Regions from separate parts of the Duganella sp. GW821-FHT01E12 genome, predicted to be linked through region 2. Evidence: predicted binding sites of a transcription regulator. Region 2 holds the regulator's gene; each other region holds the start of a gene.
The links. The regulator LexA, encoded in region 2, represses DNA repair genes until DNA is damaged. The targets are predictions, from matches to a motif close to ACTGTATNNNNATACAGT.

Region 1 (5,429 bases), on a different contig from region 2:
GGGGTATTCCGAAGGCGGCTTCGGTGGAGCTTCGCGCCTGTTCCACCGCTACCAGCGCGAGCGCATCCTGCCTGGCGCGCCGCAGCCGCGGCTGCGCCCCATCCTCTACAACTCATGGGAGGCGACCACGTTCGCCGTCGATGAAGCCGGACAGGTGGCGCTGGCGGAAAAGGCCGCAAGCATAGGCGTCGAGCGTTTCGTGGTCGACGATGGCTGGTTCGGCGCGCGCAACAGCGACAAGGCCGGCCTGGGCGACTGGTTCGTCAACCGGCAAAAATTCCCGAACGGACTGGCGCCGCTGATCAAGCGGGTCAATGCGCTCGGCATGGAGTTTGGCCTGTGGGTGGAGCCCGAAATGGTCAACCCGGACAGCGACTTGTATCGCGCCCATCCGGACTGGGTCATCAACTTCAAGGGCCGGCCGCGCAGCGAGGCCCGCAACCAGCTGGTGCTGAACCTGGCGCGCCAGGATGTGTACGAGCACCTGCTGACCGTGCTCGACCGGCTCCTCGCGGACCATGACATCGCCTTCCTCAAGTGGGACCACAACCGCGCGTGGTCGGAGCCGGGCTGGCCGGAGGCGGCGCCCGGCGAGCAGCAGAAGCTGTATGTCCGCTACGTGGAGAACCTGTACAAGCTGCTGGCCGAACTGCGCCGGCGCCATCCGCACATCGAGATCGAATCGTGCGCCAGCGGCGGCGGCCGGGTGGACCTCGGCATCATGGCGCTGACCGACCAGGTCTGGACATCCGACAATACCGATCCATTCGACCGGCTGCTGATCCAGGACGGCTTCAGCCACGCCTATGCGCCGGGGATCATGATGGCCTGGGTGACCGATGCGCCGAACTACCTCAACAAGCGCGTCACGTCGCTGGAATACCGCTTCCTGTCGTCGATGCAGGGCGCGCTGGGTATCGGCGCCAACCTGAATCACTGGCAGGAAGAGGATTTCGCGAAGGCGAAGCGCCTGGTCGCGGAATACAAGACTATCCGCTCGACGGTGCAGCGGGGGAACCTCTACCGTCTGGTGTCGCCGCAGCGCGGAGCGGCGCGCTCGGCCACGTTGTCCGTGGCGCAGGATGGCAAGCAGGCCGTGCTGTTCGCGTTCCTGCACTCCGGCGGCAGGCGCGATCCGCAGCCGCGCATCCAGCTGCGCGGGCTCGATCCGCAGCGGAACTATACGCTGCGGGCGATTTCCGGCAATGCGACGGCGCAGACACCACGAGTTGCCAGCGGCGCTTACTGGATGGGACGCGGAATCGATGTCGTGCTGGAAGGGGATTTCCAGGCTGCCGGCTTTGTGCTCGACGGGGTTTGACACCGCACGGCACCGCGGACGGCACTAGTTCAGGCTGGCGAGGTAGGCGCACAGCATGTCGGCCAGCGCGTCCGAGTAGACTTGGATCTCTTCGTCCGTGCGCGGCGTTTCCGAGAATTGCTTGCCGACCGAACTGAAGGTCGTCATCACGAGGTCGCCCGCCAGCGCGCGCACGCTGTCCGGCGACGTTGGCAGCACTTCGCGCATGAATACCTCGATGATGCCGTCGATTGCCGTGCGCGCTTCGTGCGACTCGGGCGTGTCCCGATAGTACGGGGCGGCGTCGTTGAGCGCGGTGCGCATCTCGGCTTCCTCGCACTCCGAGCGCAGGAAGGCGTGGACCAGCGTGCGCAGCCTTTCCAGCGGCGGCTTTTGCAGGTCTTGCAGGATGTTGATCAGCATCTCGGTGGTCTGGCGCCACTCGTCCGCCTGCAGCCGGAACAGGATGGACGCCTTGTTCGGAAAGTACTGGTACACCGATCCCACGCTCACGCCGGCACGCTCCGCCACCCTCGTGGTGGTGAAGCGGCGCACGCCCTCCTTCGCCAAAACCTGAATAGCCGCTTCGAGTATGGCCGAAACCAGGTCGGCCGAGCGCGCCTGTTTGGGCTTGCGGCGCGAGGTGATGCTGGATTTTGCGGGGTCTGACATGGGGGCGCCTTGGAATGCGAATATGAAATGTGAAGGATTCTTCATATTATATCCATTCTTCTTTTGAAAGGAATCACCATGACAACCCTGACCACCAATCCCGTCGCGTCCCTGCTCGACCGCCTGTTTGCCGAAGCCGATGCCGTGCAGATCGCCGCGATTCCGGCCGTCGCCGAATTGTCCAAGGGCAAACGCGACCGTCTGATGCACAGCAAGACGGAATACCTCAACCTCTACCATCGGCTGAAGGACGTGCCGCTGCCGGTGTCGCGCCAGACCGGCGAATTGCTGTACATGCTGGCGCGCAACTGCAAGGCCCGCAATGTGGTCGAGTTCGGTACGTCGTTCGGCATCTCGACCTTGTACCTGGCCGCGGCCCTGCGCGACAACGGCGGCGGCCATCTGATCACCAGCGAGTTCGAACCATCCAAGGTGGAGCGGGCGCGCGGCCATCTGGAGGAAGGCGGCCTGCTCGACCTGGTGGACATCCGCGCCGGCGATGCGCTGGAGACGCTCGCGACCAACCTGCCGGAACAGATCGACCTGCTGCTGCTCGACGGCGCCAAGGCGCTCTACCCCGAGATCCTCGGCCTGGTGCGCAGCCGCCTGCGGCCGGGCGCGCTCATCATCGCGGACAACGCCGACATGAACCCGGACTATGTGGCCATGGTGCGTTCGCCCGCATCAGGCTATATGTCGCTGCCGTTCGCGGAGGATGTCGAGCTCTCCATCAAGCTGGGCTGACGTCAGAACAAGTCCATCTGGCCGGCATCGGCCGCCTTGGCGCGCGCGCCCAGCGGCGGCACCACCAGCGGACGCGTGAACTGCGACGCATCCATGTTGTGGAAGCGGCTGCCGCGCCCGGTCAGGCCGAGTCGCTCGGTGGCGATCTTGAAGCGCTGACGTATCAACTCGGCCCACACGCCCTCGCCCTTCATGCGGGCGCCGAAGTTGCTGTCGTAGTCTTTGCCGCCGCGCATTTCACGCACGCGGTTCATCACGCGTTGCGCCCGCTCGGGGAAGTGTGCCTGCAGCCACTGGTGGAACAGCGGCGCCACTTCCCACGGCAGGCGCAGCACCGTGTAGTGGGCGCTGACGGCGCCGGCCTCCTTGACCGCCTCCAGGATGCGCTCCAGGTCGGGCTCGGTGACGAAGGGGATGATGGGCGCGACGCTCACCGCGACCGGAATGCCGGCGTCGGTCAGCGTGCGTATCGTACGCAGGCGGCGCGCCGGTGCGGCCGCGCGCGGCTCCAGCGTGCGCGCGATGGCCGGGTCCAGCGTGGTCAGCGTGATGGCGACGCCGGCCTGTTCCCTGGCCGCCATCGCCGACAGGATGTCGATGTCGCGCTCGATCAGCGAGGACTTGGTGATCAGGCCGACCGGATGCTGGCATTCCTGCAGCACCTCCAGCACGCGACGGGTGAGCTTGCGTTCGCGCTCGCAGGGCTGGTAGGCGTCCGTGTTGACGCCGAGCGCGATCGAGGACGGTTCGTAGCTGGCCTTGGCCAGTTCGCGCCGCAACACTTCCGGCGCGTTGACCTTGGCGAAGATTTTGCTCTCGAAGTCCATACCCGGCGACAGGCCCAGATAGCTGTGCGTGGGCCGCGCGAAGCAGTAAATGCAGCCGTGCTCGCAACCCCGGTAGGGATTGAGCGAGACGCTGAACGGCAAGTCCGGCGAGGCGTTGCGGCTGAGGATGGACTTGCAGAGCTCGTCCGTCACTTGCGTCTTCCACGGCGCGGCCTCCTCGTCCTCGCGCTCCCAGCCGTCGTCGTACGCCTCGCGCACGTTGACCTCGAAGCGGCCCTGCAGGTTCGACACCGCGCCACGGCCCTTCTGCGCCTTCAGCGAAGGCGGCGGCAGCATCACATGCTCTTGATTATTTTCATCGTGGGACATCGCGGCACCAAACTACTGTATACATGTACAGTATTCTATGCGCTTGAAATCGCGATATCAAGCGAAATGTCAATCGCGCGGGGCTGCTGCCTTGGGGGCAACGTGGTCAAGCTGGTATCATTCAGGACTTCCGGGGGATGGAATTCCCCGCGCCTTGCGCGCCCCCAACCCACACCTCGCCAGGATGCCGCCGATGCGGCGCCCCGGCTCACCCGATACGAGCACACAAACATGAACAATTCGAGCCAACCATTGCCGTCTTTTTTTAGCCGGATATCGATCGCGATCGGCGCCTTCTTCCGCGCCCTGTCCGACGCCGACTACGCAGCGCGCCTGACGCGCATCGACGAGGCACCGCAGCCGGCCGCCGCGCCGGTGGCCACGCCCGCACCGAAGCCAGCGCCGGCCCCCGCGCCGCTGCGCGTGGCCACGCCGGATGCGGCCTTGCAGCTTCTGAGCCTGTTCCAGCGCGAGGCGCGCCTGATCGACTTCACCCAAGAGAATCTGAGCGCCTATTCCGACGCCGACATCGGCGCCGCCGCGCGCGTGGTGCATGAGGGCTGCAGCAAGGTGCTGCGCGAGCACTTCACCATCGAGGCGGTGCGCAGCGAGGCCGAAGGCAGCCGCATCGTGCTGGAAGAAGGCTTCGACGCCAGCGCCGTGCGCCTGACCGGCAACGTGGTCGGCAGCGCGCCGTTCCGCGGCGCCTTGAGCCATCGCGGCTGGCGCGCCTCCAATGTGCGCCTGCCGAAACTGGCGGAAGCGCACGACGCCTCCATCCTGGCGCCGGCGGAGGTGGAATTATGAGCGATCCACGCTACGCCATCGGCATCGACCTTGGCACCACGCACAGCGCGTTGTCCTATGTGGACCTGGGCGCCAGCGATGGCGAGAAAACCCAGCACGGCGTGCTGGCCATTCCGCAGCTGACCGCACCAGGCACGGTGGAAGAGCTGCCGCTGCTGCCGTCCTTCCTTTACCTGCCGCACGCGGACGAACTGGCGCCGGGCGAATTGAGCCTGCCATGGCCGCAGTCGCCGGAAGAACAGACCAGCGTGGCCGGCGAGATGGCGCGCAGCCGTGGCGCCACCACGCCTATCCGCCTGGTCTCCAGCGCCAAGAGCTGGTTGAGCCATCCCGGCGTGGACCGCCGCTCCGCCCTGCTGCCGAACGACGCGCCGGAAGAAGTGTCGCGCGTCTCGCCGCTGGAAGCGTCCACGCGCTACCTGACGCACCTGCGCAAGGCGTGGGAGCAGGCCTACCCCGACGCGCCGTTCGGCGAACAGGCGGTGACGGTGACGATTCCCGCATCGTTCGACCCAGGCGCGCGCGAGCTGACGGCCGACGCGGCACGCGCCGCCGGCTACACCAACCTGACTTTGCTGGAAGAGCCGCAGGCGGCCCTGTACAGCTGGATCCAGGGCAGCGAAGGCCGCTGGCGCAAGGAAGTCAAACCGGGCGACATCATCCTGGTGGTGGACGTGGGCGGCGGCACCAGCGACTTTTCGCTGATCGCCGTGCTGGAACGCGACGGCGTGCTGGAACCGCACCGCATC
Region 2 (5,429 bases):
ACCGCCAGAAAGGCATCGAGCACGGTTCGCTGCACAAGCCCATCCACACCTCGGTCGCCTTTGGCTACGCCGACGCGCGCCAGCTGGCATCGGTATTCCAGGGCAAAGAGCCGGGCTTCCGCTACGGTCGCCAGGGCAACCCGACCATCTCCGCGCTGGAAGACAAGGTCACCAAGATGGAGCAGGGCGTCGGCACGATCTGCTTCGCCACCGGCATGGGGGCGATCGGCGCCGTGTTCCAGTCGCTGCTGCGCGCGGGCGACCATGTGGTGTCGTCGTCGTTCTTGTTCGGTAACACCAACAGCCTGTGGCAGACCACCATGGCGCAGGGCGTGGGCGTGTCCTTCGTCGACGCCACCGACGTCGCCAACGTGGCCGCGGCCATCACCGAGCAGACCCGGGTGGTGTTCGTCGAAACCATCGCCAACCCGCGCACGCAGGTGGCGGACCTGCAGCGCATCGGCCAGTTGTGCCAGGAGCGCGGCATCCTCTACATCGTCGACAACACGATGACCACGCCATACCTGTTCCGTCCGAAAGCGGTCGGCGCCGGCCTGGTGGTCAACGCGCTGACCAAGTCGATCGGCGGCCACGGCAACGCGCTGGGCGGCAGCCTGACCGACACCGGCGCCTACGACTGGACCAGGTTCGCCAACATCTACGAGAACTACAAGAAGGCCGCGCCGCTGCAATGGGGGCTGGCGCAGATCCGCGCCAAGGGCCTGCGCGACTTCGGCGCCTCGCTGGCGCCGGAGGCGGCGCACCACATCGCCGTCGGCGCCGAGACACTGGCGCTGCGCATGGAGCGCACCTGCGCCAACGCGCTGGCGCTGGCGAAGCTGCTGGAAGGCGACGAGCGCGTGGCCGCCGTCTACTATCCTGGCCTGGCGTCGCACTCGCAGCACGCGATCTCGGGTGAGCTGTTCCGCAGCTTTGGCTCCCTGCTGAGTTTTGAGCTGAAGGACGGCATCGACTGCTTCGACTTCCTCAACCGCCTGAAGCTGGCGATCCCGGCCTCCAACCTGGGCGACACGCGCACGCTGATCATCCCGGTGGCGCACACCATCTTCTACGAAATGGGCGCCGAGCGCCGCGCATCGATGGGCATCGCCGAGTCGCTGATACGGGTGTCGGTCGGCATCGAGGACACCGACGACCTGCTGGACGATTTCACCTGCGCGCTGGAAGCTTGCTGAGCGCAGCGTCAAGTTGTGATAATCTAAGCTTTCAATTTTGCTAAGCGCGGGGAGGCGTTATGAGAGCGGCATGGGTTCTGGCATTGACCGTGCTGTCGAGTAGCGCCTTCGCCGGCGACCAGGCCCGCCGCCTGGCCCGGCAAGCCGAGATCGAGTACTACACCAGCCGCTACGACGGCGCCGACATTGCGCTGGCCCGCTTCAACTGCCAGCCGCCCAACATCCCGGTGCGCCGGGGCGCGACTGGCGGCCCGGCGCTGGCGCAGTCGCTGGCCGCGTGGCGCGCCTGCTACGACCGGTTCCTTGCCAATTACAACGCTGCGCTCCCGGTCGGCAAGAGCATCCCTGCCGACCTGGCCGACCTGATGACCGACGCCGAGATGGACGCCGCGCAGACGCTGATGAGCCAGGTGTTCGTACAGGTGGCGGACGAGGCCAAGCGCCAGGCCGACGCCGTCACCCTGGCGCAGAGCGCATGGGAAGGCCGGCAGGGCGACCTTGCCTTGAGCGCGCGCGACCTGTCGCACCTGCCGGAGACCGCAGGCAAGCGCTAACCGGCCGGCGAGGAGAGGCCTAGTGCCAGCTGCGCATCAGGCCGACCGCCAGGCCTTCCAGCGCGAACTCGTCGGCTTCCGGATCGACCTTGATGATCTTGAAGTCCGGGTTTTCCGGCAGCAGCTCGACGGTGGAGCCGGTCTTGCGGTAGCGCTTGACGGTGACGTCGTTGCCGATGCGGGCCACGACGATCTGGCCGTTCTTGGCGCTGTCCACCTTCTTGACCGCCAGCAGGTCGCCGTCCATGATGCCCGCGTCGCGCATCGACTCGCCGCGCACCTTGAGCAGGTAGTCCGGGCGGGAAGAGAACATGGCCGGATCGACGCTGTAGCTGGTTTCCAGGTTTTCCTGGGCCAGGATGGGCGAGCCGGCGGCCACGCGGCCGATCAGCGGCAGCGACATCATCAGCGACACCGGCACCTTGGGCGTGGCCGGCTCGGCGTGCACGCCCAGCAGGCGGATGCCGCGCGAGGTGCCGGCGGCGATCTCGATCGCGCCCTTGCGCGCCAGCGCCTGCAGATGCTCCTCGGCCGCGTTGGCGGACTTGAAGCCCAGTTCATTGGCGATCTCGGCGCGGGTCGGCGGGAAGCCGGTGTTCTCGATGGCATCCTTGATCAGATTGAGAATTTGTTCCTGTCTTGCGGTGAGCTTGATCATAGAGTGCTTTGGGCCTGTGTATATAGACAGTCTGTATTTTTGTACAGTGTGAAGCGAAAAGCAAGGGAATTTGTTGCTTAGCACGAAATAATTTCATGGAGCCCCTCCGGGCGCGGCGGATTGTTGCCGGGCAGTGCTGGTTTTTTGGATAAAAAGCTGATATAGTCGCGGGCTTACCTCTTCCCACACCTGTCTTGACGCCAGGGTGGGCTATATTCACAGTCCTTAAGGGAGTTTGCATGCGTCACTATGAAATAGTATTTATCGTCCACCCGGACCAGAGCGAGCAAGTGCCCGCCATGATCGAGCGTTACAAAACCACCGTAACGACCCGCGGCGGCGCCGTGCACCGTGTTGAAGATTGGGGCCGTCGTCAGATGGCTTACTCGATCCAGAAACTGGCTAAAGCACACTACATCTGCCTGAACATCGAATGCGACAACGAGACCCTGGTCGAGCTGGAAACCGCCTTCAAATTCAATGATGCCGTGCTGCGTCACCTGACCGTCAAGATGAAGAAAGCGGAAACCGCTCCTTCGCCGATGATGAAGTCGGTACAACGTGAAGATGCAGCGAAATCGCATCGCACCGAAGCTCCAGCAGCCGCTGCTGCTCCTGCGGCCTAATTGTTACCGGGAACCGAGCTGAATCAGCTCCAGTTGATTGCCCTGATCGCCGAACGGGACGCCTTGCGCTACACCCCGGCCGGCATGCCGATCGTGAACGCTGTACTCCAGCACCGGTCGCAGCAAGTCGAGGCAGGCATCGCCCGATTGAGCGAGTTTGAAATTTCCGCGGTTGCCGCGGGCGAGATTTCAGGCCGCTTCAGTCAGGCGCCACTGGCAGGCATGTATCAGTTCACCGGTTTCCTGAACAAGAAGAATCGCAATAGCAAAAGCCTGGTGTTTCACATCATTGATTTTAGTGCTGTCCCAGACAGCTCAATTTAGATACAGGAGCCTAAAATGGCATTCGGTAAAAAGTTCGACAAAAACAAGCTCAAGCTGAAAGAAAAGCGCAAGCAACAAAACCCACTGTTCAAGCGTAAGAAGTTCTGCCGCTTCACCGCAGCAAACGTGGAACAAGTTGACTACAAAGACGTCGACACCCTGAAAGACTTCGTCCAGGAAAACGGCAAAATCATGCCAGCACGTCTGACCGGTACCAAGGCGCACTACCAGCGTCAAGTTGACACCGCAATCAAGCGCGCTCGCTACCTCGCGCTGCTGCCTTACACCGATCTGCACCACGCTTAATTGCGTCGTCTAGATAAGATCCTGGAGAAGAACTATGCAAATCATTCTGTTAGAAAAAGTCGTCAACCTGGGCAACCTGGGTGAAGTCGTTAAAGTTAAAGACGGTTACGCACGTAACTTCCTGATTCCGCAAAAAATGGCCCGCCGCGCTACCGCGTCCGCCGTTGCTGAATTCGAAGTCAAGCGCGCCGAACTGGAAAAAGCCGCTGCTGAAAAGCTGGCTGCTGCCCAAGCCCAAGGCGAGAAACTGAACGGCATGACCGTGAACGTTTCGCAAAAAGCTGGTGTTGACGGCCGTCTGTTCGGCTCCGTCACCAACTTCGACATCGCTGAAGCCCTGAGCAAAGCTGGTTTCGCTGTTGAAAAAGCTGCCGTGCGCATGCCTACCGGTCCTCTGAAGACCGTTGGCGAGCACCCAGTCAGCGTTGCTCTGCACACCGACGTGGTGGTGGAAGTGACCGTTGCTGTCGTAGGCGAAGCTGCCTAATACTTTTTCAGGCGGAAACGTCTGATCAGTGTTGCAACACCTTTGAAAAAGCCGGGCTTGCCCGGCTTTTTTCTCGTCATAAATTTGTAATACGGCTCAAGCAAGCAGGTATAATTCGCGCCATGAACGCCCCCTCCGATCCGCAAGTAGATTCACTCCGCGTCCCGCCGCATTCCATCGAAGCAGAACAGTCCGTCATCGGCGGCCTGCTGCGCGATAATGCGGCGTTCGACCGCATTGCGGACATGATGCACCCCGAAGACTTCTACCGCTACGACCACCGCATCATCTACGAGCAGATCGTCAAGATGATAAACGGCTCCAAGCCGGCCGACGTCATCACGGTGTTCGAGACCCTGACCCAGCTGGGCAAGGCGGAGGACGTGGGCGGCCTGGCCTACCTGAACGCGATGGCGCAAAACACGCCATCTGCCGCCAACATCCGCCGCTACGCCGAGATCGTGCGCGATCGCTCCATCCTGCGCCAGCTGATCACGGTCGCCGACGAGATTTCCGGCCAGGCCTTCACGCCCCAGGGCAAGGAAGTCAAGCAGATGCTCGACGAGGCCGAGTCCAAGATATTCGCCATCGCCGAGCAGGGCGCGCGCGGCGCGGCCGGCTGGCTGCCGGTGCAGCCGCTGCTGACCCAGGTGGTGGAGCGCATCGACGAGCTGTATTCGCGCGATTCCGGCTCCGAGATCACCGGCGTGCCGACCGGCTGGATCGACCTCGACCGCATGACCTCCGGCCTGCAGCCGGGCGACATGGTGGTGGTGGCCGGCCGTCCGTCGATGGGCAAGACCGCGTTCTCGATGAACATCGCCGAGAACGTCGCGGTGGAAGAGGGCTTGCCGGTGGCCGTGTTCTCGATGGAGATGGGCGGCGTGCAGCTGGCCATGCGTATGCTGGGCTCGGTCGGCCAGCTGGACCAGCACCGCCTGCGCACCGGTAAATTGAACGACGAGGATTGGCCGCGCCTGACGCACGCCATCCAGAAAATGAACGACGCCCAGGTCTACATCGACGAGACCCCGGCGTTGAACCCGATCGAGATGCGCGCCCGCGCGCGTCGCCTGTCGCGCCAGTGCGGCAAGCTGGGCCTGATCGTGGTCGACTACCTGCAGCTGATGCAGGGTTCCACCCCGGGCGACAACCGCGCCTCGGAGATATCCGAGATTTCCCGATCGCTGAAAGGCCTGGCCAAGGAGCTGCAGTGCCCGGTGATCGCGCTGTCGCAGCTGAACCGCTCGCTGGAACAACGCCCCAACAAACGTCCCG
Region 3 (5,429 bases), on a different contig from region 2:
GAATGGCTGGCGCGCGCGCCTTCGGATTTTTCGATGTCGAACAGCGCGTGCTCGCCGAAGCTTTCGGCCAGCCGCGTGAACAGCAGCGCGTTGAAATAGAAGTCCTGCAGGTCGGCGTCGACGTAGGACGGATGGTCGGCCATGTAGTCGGAGATGGCGGTGGCCGCCGTTTGCAGCGCGCCCATGAACTTTTCCGGCAGCGCCGCGTGCGACTGGTACTCGGCCGTCTGGTCCTTCTCCAGCTGGTTCCATTGGCGGTGCACGCGGTCCAGCGGCTTCTTCAACTCCTCCGGCGCCACCTTGCGCAGCAGGCGCAGCGCGGCGTGCTCCATGTCGGCCGAGTACATCTTGCGCGCGCGCGAGACCATGTTGTGCGCCTCGTCCACCAGCACGTTGACCTTCCAGTCATTGAGCAGCGTCAGGCTGTGCAGCATGGCGCTGAGGTCGAAGTAGTAGTTGTAGTCGCCGATGACGATGTCGCACCAGCGCGCCATCTCGCTGCTCAGGTAGTAGGGGCAGACGTCGTGCGCCAGCGCGACCGCGCGCAGCGTGTCGCGGTCCAGCGCGGGCGGGGTGGCGCCGGACGCGGGCGGCAGCATGATGTCCAGCGCGGCCTGGCGCGCGGCCGGCAGGCGGTCGTAGAAGCCCTTGGCCAGCGGGCAGGAATCGCCGTGGCAGGCCTTGTCCGGATTGACGCAGGCGGTGCTCTTGGACGCCATCTCCAGCGTGCGCAGCGGCAGCAGCGGCGCGCCCGCGCGGATCACCCCGACCGCGTCCAGCGCCATCTGCCGGCCCGAGGTTTTCGCGGCCAGGAAGAACAGCTTGTCGACGCCGTGTTCGGCGCTGGCCTTGAGCATGGGGAACAGGCTGCCGACGGTCTTGCCGATGCCGGTGGGCGCCTGCGCCAGCAGGCACACGCCGCGCTTGCTGGCCTTGTACATGGCCTCGGCCAGCTGGCGCTGGCCCGGGCGGAAGTCGCCGTGCGGGAAGCGCATCGCCTTGAGCTGGGCGTCGCGTTCGGCGCGGTGCGCCAGTTCCTGTTGCGCCCATTGCAGGAACAGCGTGCACTGCCGCGCGAACCAGGCTTGCAGGTCGGCCGCCGTGTGGGCTTCCTGCAGCACGGTTTCCTTCTGGCTGCCGATGTCGAAGTAGACCAGCGCCAGGTTGACCTGCTCCAGTCCCTGGTCCTGGCACAGCAGGTGGCCGTAGACCTTGACCTGCGCCCAGTGCAGCTGGCGCTGGTTGTCGGGCATCTTCTTCAGGTCGCCGCGATAGGTCTTGATTTCCTCGACGCGGTTGGCGCGGAGGTCGTAGCCGTCGGCGCGGCCGCGCACGTGCAGCGGGCCGAAGTCGCCCGACAGCGCCACCTCGGTCTGGTAGTCGTCGCCGCGCCGCGCCGTCACGATGGCGTGGCCGGCCATGCCTTCCTGCGCGGTCGGCGAGGGCGTGAAGCGCAGGTCGAGGTCGCCGGTCTTGGCGGTGAACTCGCACAGCGCGCGCACGGCGATGGTGTACTGCGGCGGCGCGCTCATGCGGCCCATTGCAGGTAGCAGACCGAGATCGGCATGTCGTGCGCGGCGCAGTAGTCGATCCAGCGCAGCTGGTTGTCCTGCAGGCGGTCGCCGGGGCCTTTCACCTCGATCATGTTGTAGCGGCGCTCGGCCGGCCAGAACTGGATCAAGTCGGGGAAGCCGCTGCGGTTGGCCTTGATGTCGGCCAGGATGCGCTCGAAGGCGCGCTTCAGGTGCAGCGCCGGGATGCAGTCCAGCGCCAGGTCGAGCAGCGCCGGGTCCAGCGTCTCCCAGTACAGGAAGGGCGACTGGATGCCGGCCTTGGCGGCGAAGTTGGCGCGTATCGTGGCGCGGTACTGGTCGCCGTCCAGCTGGGCCAGCGCGGCGGCGAACTGCTGCGCGCGGCGGCGATGGAAATCGGCGCTGTGCAGGTCGGCCGGGCCGCGATGGTAGGGGTGGAAGAAGGCGCCGGGGATGGGGCTGAACACGGCGTCCCAGCACAGCAGGCCGAACAGCGAATTGATCAGCGCGTTCTCGACGTAGTAGACCGGGGCGTCGTCGCGCGTGAGATGGTCGCGCACGACGAACTCGACGTAGTTCGGTTCCGGTGGTGGCGGCAGGCTCAGGTCGATGCGCTGCGGTTGCGCGGGCGTGGCCGGCGGCGGCTTGGCGTGGCCCAGCTTGCGCGCCAGGCGCGGCGCCACGCGCAGCAGCTGCTGGCGTTCCGCCTCGCTTTCGGGCGCCAGCAGCGCCGCCTGCAGCAGTTCGAAGGCGGCGCGCGGTTGCTCGTCCTTTTCCAGCACGCGGATGGCGCGCGCGCGGGCGCCGGGGTAGTCGCAGCCGGCGTACAGCTGGTGGGCGGCGGGCCAGTCGCCGAGCTTTTCGAGATGCTGGGCGATCTGGAAGGTGAGCTTGTCGCGCCGGCTGCGCAGCCATTCGTTGTCGTCGGGGCAGGGCGGCAGGTCGCGGATCACATCGGCCGGCGCCTCGCCTTCGACGAAGCGCTCGTGGCAGCGGTGCAGCGCGAGGAAGTCGTCGATGTCGCGCCGGCTGCGGAAGCCGCGCGCGGCCGGCGAGAAGTCGACCTTTTCGTACTGGTAGATGCCGAGGTCGGACAGCACGAACTCGGTCCAGTCCTGGTGGTAGTTGCCGAAGAAGATGAGGCGCAGGCGGTCGCACAGTTCCTGCGCGAGGTTGCGGTAGCAGTGGTCGCCCGAGCCCTGGTGCCAGCTGGAGTAGCGGTGCTCGCCCTCGTACTGCGCGCGCAGCGCCTCCAGCTGCTCGGCCTTGCGCAGCTGGCGCTGGTGGGGCGGCAATTGGAAGATTTTGCCGATCTCGGGCTTTTGCAGCAGCTCGAACAACTGGTCCAGGTCAAGCGCCGGGTCTTCCTCGATCAGGCCGAGGGCGGCCAATGGACGGGCGGCCTCGTGCGTGCTGCCGATTTCGGCGTACACCAGTTTGCTGGCGCGGAACACCGTCCCCTTGCGCATCACCATGCGCACGAACAGCGCGCGCGACGCTTGCGGTAGCGCGGGGAAGGCGGTGATGAAGGCGCGTTCCTCGGCGGTGAGCAGGTCGTCGTAGCGCGCGGCTATCCACGTCAGCACCTGATGGAAGTTGTCCAGGTAGTAAAAGGGATTTTCCAGAACTTTGATCATTGCCGGGGATAGCTGCGCGATAACTGTGTTTATGTACAGTGTATCGTATTTGGCGGCGCACGCCCAGCAAAATAACAAGCCAGGCGCGCTGGCCTGGCTGTCCGGAGGAGACGGGGCGCTTTATTTTTTCGCGGCCTTGGCCGGTTTGGCGGTGTTTTTCTCGACCAGCTCGCTGGCCTTGGCGATCTGCGCTTCGACCGCCTGCACGGCCTGCTTGGTGGCCGAGGTCACTTGTTCGTAGCCGTTGAAGGCGTTGTCGATCGCGGTCTTGACGATCTGTACCGCGTTTTCCGAGCCGGGACGCACGTTCTTGGTGACGTCGTAGATCAGCGCGCTGAGCGTGCTTTTGGCTTCGGTCATGTGGGCGTCGGCGGCGCGGGTGAATTCTTCGCGGATCTCGGCGATGATCTCGCCCAGTTGCTGGTTGTAGGCGGCGGCGCCGGCCATGCCGGGCTGGACCTTGGAAGCGGCCAGCGACATCGCCGCTTTCGGGTCGGTGCTCTGGCTGATTTCCTTGCCGGTGGCGAGGCCGTCTTCCAGCTGGTTCTTGGCGGTGGCCATGTTCAGGGCGACGACTTGTTCGACGCCTTGCACGGCTTTGCTGGTGAGGGTGTTGAAGGTTTCGAGCTGAAATTCAAACAGTGCTTTGGTGGCGTTGGCAAATTGTTCGGGATTCGTAAACATACAGTCTCCTCAAGATGATGGAATGTAGCCAGTACTGCCCTGGGTTTCCCCCGTTATTGCTGATCCATTATTTAGCAAGAACCAACTTTTCGCAACGGCTATCTTTATAGGGCCCCGAGTCCTTGACCCAACCCGGCCCCAGCGGCGTCTGCGAGCAGCTGAGGTAGTTGTCGATCTTGCTGCGCCACTTGTACCACGGCGCCGGGCCGGCGCTGAGGCTGGTGCAGCAGAGGGCCAGCACGATGGCCGTGCATCGTTTGATGTGGATCATGTCTTAAACCAGTTGTCGGGTGCAGACGCGGTTGCGTCCGCCATTTTTGGCAGCGTACAGCAAATCGTCGGCGGCGGCGATCATGTTGAGGTGGGCGTCGTGCGTGGCGGTGGCGAAATCGACGCTGGCCACGCCGAAGCTGGCCGTGATGGCGATCTGCCGCCCCTCGTGCTCGACCGGCGTGGCGGCCAGCGCGTGGCGCAGGCGCTCGGCCAGCAGCGCGCCGCCGGCCAGGTCGGTCTCCGGCAGGATCAGCAGGAATTCCTCGCCGCCGTAGCGCACCACGCTGTCGATGCCGTCGCGCGTCATCGATTGCAGCAGCGCGCCGAAGCGTTGCAGCACGGCGTCGCCGCCGTTGTGGCCGTAGGTGTCGTTGACCACCTTGAAATGGTCCAGGTCGCTCATGATGACCGTCAGGCTCAGCCGGTAGCGCTGGGCGCGCGCGATCTCCGTTTCCAGCAGCTGCTCGTGCAGGTGGCGCCGGTTGTAGCAGCCGGTCAACGGGTCGCGCACGGACAGGTTCTTGAGCACCGTCCGGGCGTTGTATTCGTTGCGTAACAGCAACTGGTAGCGCCGCGCCGCCACGTAGCCGAACAGGTTGGTCAGCGTCAGCAGCGCGGCCATGGTGCCCAGCTCTACCCGGCGCAGGTCGCCCAGCTGCTCGGCCAGCACGATGAAGCCCAGCGTGGCCGGCGCCGCGATCGCGGCCGCGTACAGCAGGCGGTTGGGAATGTAGATGTAGATCACGATGACGACGATGGACATCGAAATCGCATGCAGCGAAAACTCGCCCGGGCGCAGCGCGGCGATCAGCAGGAAGCCGGCCGCGCCGGCCAGTTCCACCACGCTGGCCACGCCGCGCGTGACGGGGATGGAGCCGGGCCGGCGCCGCAGCACCACCAGGCCGCCCAGGGCGACGCCGGCCACCGCCAGCCGCGCACCCACCAGCATCGCCGTGCGCGCGCTGTAGCCCAGCCACGCGATGTCGGAGGCGGCAAAGCACAGGTAAAACAGGGAACAGAAGACGAAGGTCACGCGCAGCTGCGCCTGCGTCATGGCCAGGTGGTGGCGCAGGAACGCTTGCTCGGCCGTGGCGTCGCAAAATTCGCAGCGCAGGTTCGCCATGTCCGTCTTCTCGGGCTGGGCAGGATGTGGGCGCACTGGATGTCTCTCCGCTGGCTGCCGGCTGTGTGCCGGTCTGCTGTAAGCTATTATACGACTGCAATAATTGCGCGAAGGAAAATTGTTGAGCCTGCCTCAGCAGGGCGCCACGCGCGGCAGCCGCAGGGTGACGGTGGTGCCGAT

Region 1: the regulator LexA is predicted to act here: its motif matches at 3,888-3,905, upstream of AC07WS_RS22985 (PA0069 family radical SAM protein).
Region 3: the regulator LexA is predicted to act here: its motif matches at 3,192-3,209, upstream of AC07WS_RS15810 (VRR-NUC domain-containing protein).

Annotation. Positions count from the first base shown of each region.
Region 1 is NZ_JBWKWR010000009.1:156,790-162,218, reverse strand. It holds gene AC07WS_RS23000 (alpha-galactosidase) at 1-1,321, shown strand, start outside; gene AC07WS_RS22995 (TetR/AcrR family transcriptional regulator) at 1,346-1,972, opposite strand; gene AC07WS_RS22990 (O-methyltransferase) at 2,051-2,716, shown strand; gene AC07WS_RS22985 (PA0069 family radical SAM protein) at 2,719-3,873, opposite strand; gene AC07WS_RS22980 (DUF2760 domain-containing protein) at 4,105-4,680, shown strand; gene AC07WS_RS22975 (Hsp70 family protein) at 4,677-5,429, shown strand, end outside.
Region 2 is NZ_JBWKWR010000002.1:92,223-97,651, reverse strand. It holds gene AC07WS_RS05690 (cystathionine gamma-synthase family protein) at 1-1,196, shown strand, start outside; gene AC07WS_RS05685 (hypothetical protein) at 1,256-1,750, shown strand; gene lexA (transcriptional repressor LexA) at 1,770-2,408, opposite strand; gene rpsF (30S ribosomal protein S6) at 2,648-3,034, shown strand; gene priB (primosomal replication protein N) at 3,053-3,358, shown strand; gene rpsR (30S ribosomal protein S18) at 3,374-3,664, shown strand; gene rplI (50S ribosomal protein L9) at 3,699-4,151, shown strand; gene AC07WS_RS05655 (replicative DNA helicase) at 4,274-5,429, shown strand, end outside.
Region 3 is NZ_JBWKWR010000004.1:558,058-563,486, forward strand. It holds gene AC07WS_RS15805 (ATP-dependent DNA helicase) at 1-1,541, opposite strand, end outside; gene AC07WS_RS15810 (VRR-NUC domain-containing protein) at 1,529-3,169, opposite strand; gene AC07WS_RS15815 (phasin family protein) at 3,290-3,853, opposite strand; gene AC07WS_RS15820 (hypothetical protein) at 3,921-4,124, opposite strand; gene AC07WS_RS15825 (GGDEF domain-containing protein) at 4,128-5,249, opposite strand; gene AC07WS_RS15830 (ATP-binding protein) at 5,382-5,429, opposite strand, start outside.